DNA from 2 places in the Arthrobacter saudimassiliensis genome. Region 2 is predicted to be linked to the other one. Evidence: predicted binding sites of a transcription regulator. Region 2 holds the regulator's gene; the other holds the start of a gene.

Region 1 (5,474 bases), on a different contig from region 2:
GCCCGAGGTGTTGCCCTGGGTGCTGATTTCGGCCTCGGAGACGCCGCTGCCGTCGACCCGCTGGCGGATGATCTCCACCGCCTGGTCGAGCTGTTCCTCGCTGATGTTGCTGTCCCCGCCCTGGACCTTGGGCGAGAGGATCATCTGCGTTCCGCCCTCCAGGTCAAGGGCGAGCTTGGGGGTCCAGGAGGCTCCGCCCCACAGCGAGGCACCTCCGAGCAGCATGGCCAGCGCAGCACAAAGGACACCCAGCCAGGTGAGTGTCCTCTTCGCCGCCGATCCGGGACCGGTACGAGACATGGTTATTCCTTCAGGCGTGAGAAACCGGCGGACCGCGGCGGGCCGCCGGGAGCCGCGGACCCGACCGGGCCCGCGGCTTTCGGAAGAGTCTAGTTCTCTTTGTTCTTGTCGCGGTCCGCCTGATCGGCGGGGTCGACGTCGACCGGGCGCTCAGGTGCCGGGGCATCGCCGGTCAGGGCGGAGGCGTCGTCGGGAACCTGCGGCTGCTCCTCTTCGGCGACCGGGGTGACGACCTTGGTCAGCGCCTGGAGGTGCACGGTGGCGGTGTTGCCGGGCGAGAGCTCCAGGACGGCCTTGTTCTCCTCGGCGTCGATGGAGACGATGGTGCCGAAGATGCCGGAGTTGGTCATCACCTCGGTGCCGGGGACCATCTGGGTGCGCTGCTGCGCCATCTGCTGCTGCGTCTTCTTGTTCTTGCGGAACATCATGAAGACCAGCAGGATCAGCAGCACGGGCAGCATGAGGTTGATAAGGCCGCCGCCGGTGGCCTGCTCGCCGTTGGTCTGGGCCAGAATGTTCACGAACACTGAGGAATTTCCGATCTTGTTGACAGCTGATGATTGGCTCTTCGGCCACGCCCGCGGCGCAAGGGCCACGGACCGCTTCCGGGCACGCTGCACACGGCCGGGCGTGCCCAGTCTATGGGACAACGGACGCGGCGGAGGTTAAGTTTCCGGCTTTTCTGCTGCGAATCCGCTGCGGCCCCCGGGCATGCCCTGTTCCCCGCTGCTCCTGAACCGGGCAGGTCGGGCAGGATCAGCCCTGCTCCCCGTCCGGCCGCGTCCCGGCGTCGCCGTCGTCAAACAACGGCAGCGGGGCGGCGCCGGTGAAGGCTCCGGCGGCCAGGCCGGCGGCGCCTTCCGGCATCTGCAGGCCCAGGTGTTCCCAGGCCGCGCGCGTGGCGATCCGCCCGCGCGGGGTGCGGCCCAGCAGGCCCTCACGGACGAGGAAGGGTTCGGCCACCGTTTCCACGGTTTCCGGCTCCTCCCCCACGGCGATGGCCAGCGTGCTGAGGCCGACCGGGCCGCCGTTGAACTTGGTCACCAGCGCGTGCAGCACGGAACGGTCGAGGCGGTCCAGGCCGCGGGCGTCGACCTCGTACATGTCCAGCGCGGCGGAGGCCGCCCTCGAGTCGATCTGCTCGACGCCGTGCACCAGCGCCCAGTCCCGGACCCGGCGGAGCAGCCGGTTGGCGATGCGCGGCGTGCCGCGGGACCGGCCGGCGACCTCGGCGAATCCGGCCGAGTTCACCTTCATGTCCATCAGCATGGCCGAGCGGCGCAGCACCAGCTCCAGCTCCTCCGCGGAGTAGAACTCGAGGTGGCCGGTGAACCCGAACCGGTCCCGCAGCGGCCCGGGCAGCAGCCCGGCGCGGGTGGTGGCTCCGACCAGGGTGAAGGGCGGCAGCTCCAGCGGAATGGCGGTGGCACCGGCACCCTTGCCGACGACGATGTCGACCCGGAAGTCCTCCATCGCCATGTAGAGCATCTCCTCGGCGGGGCGGGACATGCGGTGGATCTCGTCAAGGAACAGCACTTCGCCCTCGGTCAGTGAGGACAGGATGGCGGCGAGGTCACCGGCGTGCTGGATGGCGGGGCCGGAGCTGATCCGCAGCGGCGCGTTCATCTCGGCTGCGATGATCATCGAGAGGGTGGTCTTGCCCAGCCCGGGCGGGCCGGAGAGCAGGACGTGGTCCGCGCTGCGCCCGCGGAGCTTCGAGGCCTCCAGCACCAACGCCAGCTGCTCGCGCACCCGTTTCTGGCCGACGAAGTCGTCCAGGTTCTTGGGCCGCAGCGCCGCTTCGATGGCTTTGTCGTCGGGGTCGCCGGTGGCGGCGACCAGCGGATCGGCGCCTGGCGCCATCAGCCGGCCTTCCCGCTGCGGGCCGCGGGCCGGCGGCCGTCCTGGCCCAGCCGGCGCAGGGTCACGCGCAGGATTTCAGCGACCTGCCCGGACGCGGCGACCTCCGGATCCTCGGCCATGGCCGCGTCGATCGCCGCCGTCGCGTCCTTCTCGTTCCAGCCGAGGCCGGTCATGGCGGCCAGCACCTGGTCCTGCCAGGCCGGTGCGGCCGGCGACGTGCCGGGCGTGTCGAGGGGAACGAGCTTGTCGGCCAGTTCCAGCAGGATCTTCCGGGCACCCTTCGGGCCGATGCCGGGGACCTTGGTGAAGGCCTTCACGTCTTCGGTGGACGCCGCCCGCCGCACGTCCTCCGGGGAGTGCACCGCCAGCACGGCCAGGGCGAGGCGGGGTCCGACGCCGCTGACCCCGAGCAGGGTCTCGAAGACCTCCTTCTGCTCGGCGTCGGCGAAGCCGAAGAGCGTCAGTGAGTCCTCGCGCACGATCAGCGACGTGAACACCTGCGCTTCACGGCCCACATGCAGGCCGCTGAGGGTCTGCGGCGTGGCCTGGACGGACATGCCGACGCCGCCCACCTCGATGACGGCTGCGTGCAGCCCGACGTGGGCCACGGTGCCGCGAAGGGAACTGATCATGGGAGGACTCCAACGGATTCATAGAACATAGCTACGAATACCCTACTTGGGTCCGACCCCGATTCCGCACCGGACGCCGTCGGCCCGCGTTTCGCCGGCGGCTGGACGCTCAGCGACCTGTGCGCCGTGCCTTGGCTTCGGCTTCGGCCCAGAGCCGCTGCGCCGCCGTCAGGCCCGTTCCGCCGCCCGCTCCGGCCGCGGCGCGGGCGGGGGCTTTCGTGGCGGATCCCGCGGTGGAACGGCCGGGTCCGAGTGCCGTGCGCCGCCACGCGTGCGTGATGGCCAGCGCAAGGGCGTCGGCGGCGTCGGCCGGGCGCGGCGGCGCGGCCAGGCGCAGGATCTTGGTGACCATCTTGCCGACGGCGTCCTTGTTGGCGGAGCCGGAACCGGTCACCGCGGCCTTCACCTCGGTGGGGGTGTGCAGCGCCACCGGGATGCCCCGGCGGGCGGCGGCCGCAATAACGATGCCGCTGGCCTGGGCGGTGCCCATCACGGTGCTGACGTTGGTGTGGCTGAACACCCGCTCCACGGCCAGCACGTCCGGGGCGTGTTCATCGAGCCAGGCATCGATCGAGGTGGCGATGGTCAGCAGCCGCCCGTCCAGGGCAGTCGCGGAGTCGGTACCCACCACGCCCACCGCGACCAGGTGGGCGCGGCGGCTGGGCTCGACGTCGACGACGCCGAGCCCGCACCGCGTCAGGCCCGGATCAACGCCCAGGACCCGCACGGGGTCAGTCGTCCTCGAGCTGGGCCAGGACCTCGGGCGAGATGTCGGCGTTCGAGTAGACGTTCTGCACGTCGTCGAGGTCCTCGAGGGCGTCGGCGAGCTTCAGGAACTTCCGGGCGGCGTCGGCGTCCAGCTCCACGTGCATGGAGGGTACGAACTCGGCTTCGTCGGTCTCGTACTCGATGCCGGCTTCCTCAAGCGCGGCCACGACGGCCCGCAGATCCTGCGGCTCGGAGATGATCTCGAAGCTGTCTCCGGATTCCTTGACCTCGTCGGCGCCGGCGTCGAGCACAGCCATCAGCAGGTCATCTTCGGTGAGCCCGTTCTTGGGCAGGTTCACCACACCTTTGCGGGAGAACATGTAGGAGACGGAGCCCGGGTCCGCCACGGTGCCGCCGTTGCGGGTGATGGCCAGGCGCACCTCGGAGGCGGCGCGGTTCTTGTTGTCGGTGAGGCACTCGATCAGGAGGGCGGAGCCCTGCGGTCCGCGCGCTTCATAGATGATTTCGGAGTAGTCAACGACTTCGCCGGTCAGCCCGGCGCCGCGCTTGATGGCGCGGTCGATGTTGTCGTTGGGCACCGAAGTCTTCTTGGCCTTCTGTACGGCCAGTTCCAGGGCCGGGTTGCCGGCCATGTCGGCGCCGCCGGCGCGGGCGGCAACTTCGATGTTCTTGATCAGCTTGGCGAACGCCTTGGCGCGCTTCGCATCGATCACGGCCTTCTTGTGCTTGGTGGTTGCCCATTTGGAGTGGCCCGACATGCTCTACGCTTCTCCTCTGATCATCGATATAAAAAGTTCGTGGACCCGCCGCTCGCCCGTCACCTCCGGGTGGAACGAGGTGGCCAGCAGCTGTCCCGAACGCACTGCCACAATTCTAGCGACCGGTCCGGGAACTTCGGCGAGGACCTGCACGTCGGCACCGGTTTTCTCCACGAGCGGGGCGCGGATGAACACTGCCCGCAGGGTGTCCGGCCGCGCCAGGCCCGCAGATGAGGGCAGATCGGCGATCCCTTTAAAGTGCAGGTCCGCTTCAAAGGACTCCCGCTGCCGGCCGAAGGCATTGCGGCGGACCAGGATGTCCAGGCCGCCGAGGGTGGGCTGCGGGTTGCCGGACAGGTCGGTCGCCGGATCGGTAAGCCGGTCCGCCAGCAGGATCATTCCGGCGCAGGAGCCGTAGGCGGGCAGTCCCGCCGCAAGTGCCTCCCGCAGCGGCTCCAGGAGGCCGAAGATTCCGAGCAGCTTGCCGATGGTGGTCGATTCTCCGCCGGGCAGCACGATTCCTTCGAGCCCGTCGAGATCAGCGGGACGCCGTACAGGAACCGGCTGCACACCGCTGGCCTGCAGGGCCGCCATGTGTTCGCGTACCCCGCCCTGCAGCGCGAGCACGCCCACCCTTGAAGTCACCGGGACAGCTTACCCGCGGGCCCCGGCGTCGGCCCCATGGCCGCGGGAGGATGACGCCCCTGCGATATATTCGAACCCATGAGTTTCTTCTCCGTCCTCGTGGGCAAGACAGTCCGCGGAGCCTCCCGGCTTCGCGGCGGAGGATCGGCCCTTCCCGGCCTGGTGGTGGAGAAGATCGATCCGAACTTCATCCGCCGCACCCTCTCCACCCTCCCGCTCGGCGTTGCCGTGGTGTCCGGCACCAACGGCAAGACCACCACCACCAAGATGGTCGTCGAGCTGCTGGAAGGGCAAGGGCTGAAGGTCTTCACCAACCGCACCGGCAGCAACTTCACCCGCGGCGTGGCCGCGGCCCTGCTGGGCGAGGTGGACCTGCGCGGGCGGCTCGATGCGGACATTGCCGTCCTGGAGCTGGACGAGGCGCACGCGGTGCACTTCGTGAAGCTGATCCGCCCGCGGTATTCACTGCTGCTGAACGTGCTGCGGGACCAGCTGGACCGGTTCGGCGAGATCGACCGGACCACCCGGCTGCTGGAGCAGATCGCTG
Region 2 (5,474 bases):
TGCTCCACATGGCGTCAGCCCAGCGTCTTGATCCAGTTGTCCAGCAGGGCAGCCCCGGCGTCGCCGGACTTCTCCGGATGGAACTGGGTGGCGGACAGCGGCCCGTTTTCCACGGCGGCGACAAACGGGCCGCCGTGCTCGGACCAGGTGACCAGCGGCGGGCGCATGGCCGGCTGGGTGACGTCGAAGTCCCACTTCTGCACCCCGTAGCTGTGCACGAAGTAGAACCGTTCGTCCTCGATGCCGGCGAACAGCTTGGACCCTTCGGGCACCGTGACGTTGTTCCAGCCCATGTGCGGCACGACGTCGGCGGCGAGCCGCTCGACCGTGCCCGGCCACTCCCCCATGCCCGGGGTGCGGACCCCGTGCTCCACGCCTTCCTCGAAGAGGACCTGCAGGCCCACGCAGATGCCCAGGACGGGCCGGCCTCCGGCGACGCGGCGGCCGATCATCCGGATGCCGTCGACGTCCTTCAGGCCCTGCATCACCGCGGCGAACGCCCCGACGCCTGGAACGACGAGCCCGTCGGCGTTCAGGACGTCGTCGGGCTTGGCGCTGAGCGTGACGTTCGCGCCGGTGCGCTCCAGGGCGCGGACGGCGGAGTGGATGTTCCCGGATCCGTAGTCCAGGACGGTGACGTTGCGGGTGCTCACAGCGCGCCCTTGGTGGAGGGGATGCCCTCGACCCGCGGATCAGGCTCGACGGCGGCGCGCAGGGCGCGCGCGAAGGCCTTGAACTGGGCTTCGACGATGTGGTGCGGGTCGCGGCCGCCGAGCACGGTCATGTGCAGGCAGATCTGTGCGTGGAGGGTGATCGCCTCGAACACGTGGCGGGTCAGCGAGCCGGTGAAGTGGCCGCCGATCAGGTGGTACTCCTGCCCTGCGGGCTCGCCGGAGTGCACCAGGTAGGGGCGGCCGGAGATGTCGACGACGGCGTTCGCCAGCGCCTCGTCGAGTGGGACGGTGGCCTCGCCGAAGCGGCGGATGCCGGCCTTGGTGCCGAGCGCCCGGCGCAGGGCCTCGCCCAGGGTGATGGCGACGTCCTCAACGGTGTGGTGGACGTCGATGTGGGTGTCCCCGGTGGCCTGGACCGTGAGGTCGATCAGGGAGTGCTTGGCCAGTGCCGTGAGCATGTGGTCGTAGAACGGCACGGACGTGCTGATGTTGGAGCGGCCGGTGCCGTCCAGGTCCAGCTCCACGACGACCGACGACTCGCTGGTGCTGCGTTCGAGCCGGGCGGTGCGTCCGGTGGTGGTCTCCACGGTCATGAAAGTCCTTCGAAGTCGGTAGGGGCTGAGAACCAGTCTAGTGCGCGGCGCGGACGCCGGACCGGCCGGCGTCGTCCTGGGCAAGCAGGGCACGCAGGGCGTCGAGGAAGGCGGTGGTTTCCGCTTCGGTTCCGGCGGTGACGCGCAGGTGGCCGGGAATGCCGACGTCGCGGATCAGCACTCCGGCCTCCAGCAGTCCCTGCCAGATGCGGTGCGGCTCGGCCAGGCCGCCGAAGAAGACGAAGTTGGAGTCGGACGGGGCGGGCGTGAGCCCCAGCGCCGTCAGTTCGTCGACGATGCGGTCGCGCTGTCCCTTGATGTCCTCGACGTTGGCCAGCAGCGCATCTGCATGGGCGAGGGCGGCGTTGGCGGTGGCCTGGGTCAGGGCCGAGAGGTGGTAGGGCAGGCGGACCAGGCGCAGCGCGTCGGTGATTTCCGGCGCTGCGGCCAGGTAGCCGATGCGGGCGCCGGCGAGGGCGAAGGCCTTGCTCATGGTGCGCGAGACGATCAGCCGTTCGCGCCCGGGCAGCAGTTCCAGCGCGCTGGGCGTGCCCGTGTGGGAGAACTCCGCGTAGGCCTCGTCGACGATCACGATGGCGTTGCTTGCCCGGCCCGCCTCGTAGACGGCTTCGACGACGTCCAGGCCCAGCGCCGTGCCGGTCGGGTTGTTCGGCGAACAGAGGAAGACAATGTTCGGCGCGGCGTCACGGACCTGCCCGGCCGCCGACTCGGCGGAGAGGGTGAAGTCTTCGGTGCGCTTCCCGGACAGGTAGGTGGTGCCGGTGCCGCTGGCCAGCAGCGGGTACATGGAATACGTGGGCGGGAAGCTCATGGCGGTCCGGCCCGGTCCGCCGAAGGCCTGGAGGATCTGCTGCAGGACCTCGTTGGAGCCGTTCGCCGCCCAGATGTTGTCGCGGCTCAGTCCGTGGCCCAGATAAGCGGCCAGGCGGTCCCGCAGTTCGGTGAACTCGCGGTCGGGGTACCGGTTGAGGCCCACCGCTGCTTCGGAGACGGCGGCCACGATGGCGTCGCGCACATGTGCGGGCAGGCCGTGGGTGTTCTCATTGACGTTCAGCAGGACGGGTACTTCCAGCTGCGGAGCGCCGTAGGGCGAAAGGCCGCGGAGATCGTCGCGGAGCGGAAGGCGGTTGAGTTTGTCCAGCTGTTCAGTCACCCGTCCAGCTTAAGTCCGCAGGCACTGCTGGGGAGAATCCCGGGGCGGGGGGTTACGGCCCTGCGGCTGCAGCGGCTCACGCGCCGCAGGCCCCGGGGGCAGAAGCAGCGGCAGGTACAGGGGCAGGTGCAGGCGGTGGTCCGGCCGCTCAGCGCGAGACCGGGACGTAAAGCTGCGCGCCGGCCGGGATGGTGGCTTCCTGCAGGTTGTTCAGCTCCATGATGTCGGCGACGACGGCGCGCGGGTCACGGTCCGGGACGTATCGGTCCGCCAGCCCCCACAGCGACTCACCGGTTTCCACGCTGACCTGCAGCGTGTGGGCGGCCGGATCCTGTGTCTCGCTGCCGGCGATCGCGGGGGCGGTGAAGAAGGCGGCCAGGAAGATCAGGGCTGCGGTGACCAGCATGAGCGGCAGGCCCACCAGGACCAGGCGGCCGCGGCGGGTGAGGCGCAGCGGGGACGCGGGACCCGAAGCGGAGGACGGGGTGGCGGACGCGGCGGACAGGCCGGGCTGAAGTGCGAGTGACATGGTTTTCCTTTCCGAACCGCGGGGCCCATCAGGCTCGGGCGGTGCGGTTTCGAAGCTTGTTTCGAAAGTCCGCTCGGATTAAGAGCAGCTTCTTTCGAATCTTTGTTCGATCAGCTGGATCCTTTCTAGCACCTGTCTACGAACGTTGTCGAGACTCGCTCGAACAAATGTTTGAAAACAGGGGGCTGCTCCCCTAGCGTTGTGAGCAGCACCGGAAGCTGACAGAAGCGAGTCCATCACCCGCCTCTGACAAAACCGCCGGGAGCCCGGGCGGCACCGCCGTCCGTACGCACGAAAAACGCGGCCGGATGCACCGGCCGCCGGCCTGAAGGGAAGCGCCGTGGCACGCAGGACTGTAAGCGGAGGCACCGATGCCTCCACCTCCGGGCGCCCGGCCAAGGGCCTGACTCCCCGCCAGCAGAGGATCCTGGAGACCATCCAGCGGTCCGTCAGCAGCAACGGCTACCCGCCGTCCATGCGCGAGATCGGTGACACCGTGGGGCTGGCCAGCCTCTCGAGCGTGACCCACCAGCTCGGCCAGCTGGAAAAGCTCGGCTACATCCGGCGTGACCCCAAACGGCCCCGGGCCATGGAGATCCTCACACCGCTGATGCTTCGGGACGCCGAGCCTTCAGCCCCGGCCGCCCCGGCGGCAGCCCCCGCACCGTCCGGCGGCGCGGCGGAGGCGGGCAACGTCACCCCGCTGCGGACGGACACCGCGCTGGATACCGCCATGGTCCCGCTGGTCGGCCGCATTGCCGCCGGCGGTCCGATCCTCGCGGACCAGCAGGTTGAGGACATGGTTCCGCTGCCCCGCCAGCTGGTGGGCCACGGTGAGCTGTTCATGCTGCGGGTCTCCGGCGACTCCATGGTCGACGCCGCCATCTGCGACGGCGACTGGGTGGTGGTCCGCCGCCAGCCGACCGCGGAGAACGGCGACATCGTGGCCGCGCTGCTCGATGACGAAGCCACGGTGAAAACCTTCCGCCAGCGCGAAGGCCACACCTGGCTGCTGCCGCAGAACACCCGCTACGAGCCGATTCCGGGCGACCACGCCACGATCATGGGCAAGGTTGTCTCCGTGATGCGGTCGCTCTAGGCACCCGCTCCTCCCGCTCCGCCCTCGACCCTGGCGCCGGCTTCGGCGCCGCGGTCGGGGGCGTTTGCGTGTACGGACGGGCCGGGGGAAGCGCCGGGCCCGCGGGCGTGCGCCCACATCCCCTGCGCGGGCGTCAGGCCCCGCTGCCGGCCTTCGACGCGGCGGCGAGGCGCTGGAGCGCCTTAAGCACGACGGCCCGGTCCGCGGTCGGCCAGAACGGCGGCAGCGCCGAACGCAGGAAGCCTCCGTACCGCGCCGTGGCCAGCCGCGAGTCCAGCACCGCCACCACGCCCTGGTCTTCGGCCGCCCGGATCAGCCGGCCCGCCCCCTGGGCCAGACGCACCGCGGCGTGCGTGGCGGACACGCTCATGAAGCCGTTGCCTCCCGCGCGGGCCACGGCCCGGCTGCGGGCCGTCATCAGCGGGTCGTCCGGGCGCGGGAACGGAATCCGGTCCAGGACCACCAAGCGGCAGGACGGGCCCGGGACGTCGACGCCCTGCCACAGTCCCATGGTGCCGAACAGGCAGGTCCGCTCGTCCTCGGCAAACTGCTTCACGAGCGAGGCCATTGAGGACTCGCCCTGGCACAGGATCGGTACGTCCAGCCGTTTCCGCATCGCCTCGGCGGCCTCTTCGGCCGCCCGCCGTGAGGAGAACAGGCCCAGCGCAGCGCCGTCCGAAGCGGCGATCAGCTCGGCCAGCTCATCGAGCTGGGCCTCGGAGGTCCCCCGCTCCGGCTTGGGCAGGTCCTTGGCGATGTACAGCATCCCCTGCCGCGGATAGTCAAAGGGGCTGCCGACGTCGGCGCCCTCCCAGGCGGGCGCTCCCGGGCCCTGCAGGCCGAGCGCTCCGGCCACCGGACCGAACTCCGCACCGATGGCCAGCGTGGCGCTGGTCAGCACCACGGTGTGCCCGTCGAACAGGTTTTCCCGCAGCTTTCCGGCCACGGACAGCGGGGCGATGTTCAGCGTCGCCGGCGCGTCGTCGTCGGGCGGCTGGTAGCCGCCGGACGGCGAGAAGGTGCTGCTGCGCGAGGCCCAGACAACCTCTCCGGATTCGGGCGCGGACTCCAGCCGTTCGCACAGCTCAAGGATCGCCATCAGCCGGGAGCGGGCCATCTGCCGGCCCCCGTCGGCGTTGTCCTGCCCGTCCGGCTTCGAATCGGACAGCGCGACACGGCACGCCTCACGGACACGCCCGACGGCAAGCAGCTGGTCTTCGTTCAGCCCCGAAGGCAGCAGCCCGGAGGCGATGCCTTCGATGGCGCCGTCGAAGGCGCGGCCGGCGTCGGCGAGTTCCTGCACGCTGGCGTTGGTGTGCTTGCGCGCCGCGGTCACGGCGGAGCTGATGGTGCCGCCGGAGAGCTGGCCGGTGACCGCTCCGGTCACCCGGTCGGCGAGCTCATG

What was found. The regulator LexA, encoded in region 2, represses DNA repair genes until DNA is damaged. The targets are predictions, from matches to a motif close to TCGAACANNTGTTCGA.
Region 1: a site for LexA is predicted at 2,817-2,832, ahead of ruvA (Holliday junction branch migration protein RuvA). Genes of this name have one in related genera too.

What each region holds. Positions count from the first base shown of each region.
Region 1 is NZ_JBNHFX010000002.1:597,303-602,776, forward strand. It holds gene secD (protein translocase subunit SecD) at 1-300, opposite strand, end outside; gene yajC (preprotein translocase subunit YajC) at 390-827, opposite strand; gene ruvB (Holliday junction branch migration DNA helicase RuvB) at 1,057-2,163, opposite strand; gene ruvA (Holliday junction branch migration protein RuvA) at 2,163-2,795, opposite strand; gene ruvC (crossover junction endodeoxyribonuclease RuvC) at 2,905-3,522, opposite strand; gene AC5RV6_RS09935 (YebC/PmpR family DNA-binding transcriptional regulator) at 3,527-4,282, opposite strand; gene pdxT (pyridoxal 5'-phosphate synthase glutaminase subunit PdxT) at 4,286-4,876, opposite strand; gene AC5RV6_RS09945 (MurT ligase domain-containing protein) at 5,006-5,474, shown strand, end outside.
Region 2 is NZ_JBNHFX010000003.1:37,384-42,857, forward strand. It holds gene AC5RV6_RS11410 (hypothetical protein) at 1-10, opposite strand, end outside; gene hisH (imidazole glycerol phosphate synthase subunit HisH) at 15-653, opposite strand; gene hisB (imidazoleglycerol-phosphate dehydratase HisB) at 650-1,267, opposite strand; gene AC5RV6_RS11425 (histidinol-phosphate transaminase) at 1,305-2,441, opposite strand; gene AC5RV6_RS11430 (LysM peptidoglycan-binding domain-containing protein) at 2,590-2,970, opposite strand; gene lexA (transcriptional repressor LexA) at 3,311-4,069, shown strand; gene AC5RV6_RS11440 (ATP-dependent DNA helicase) at 4,203-5,474, opposite strand, start outside.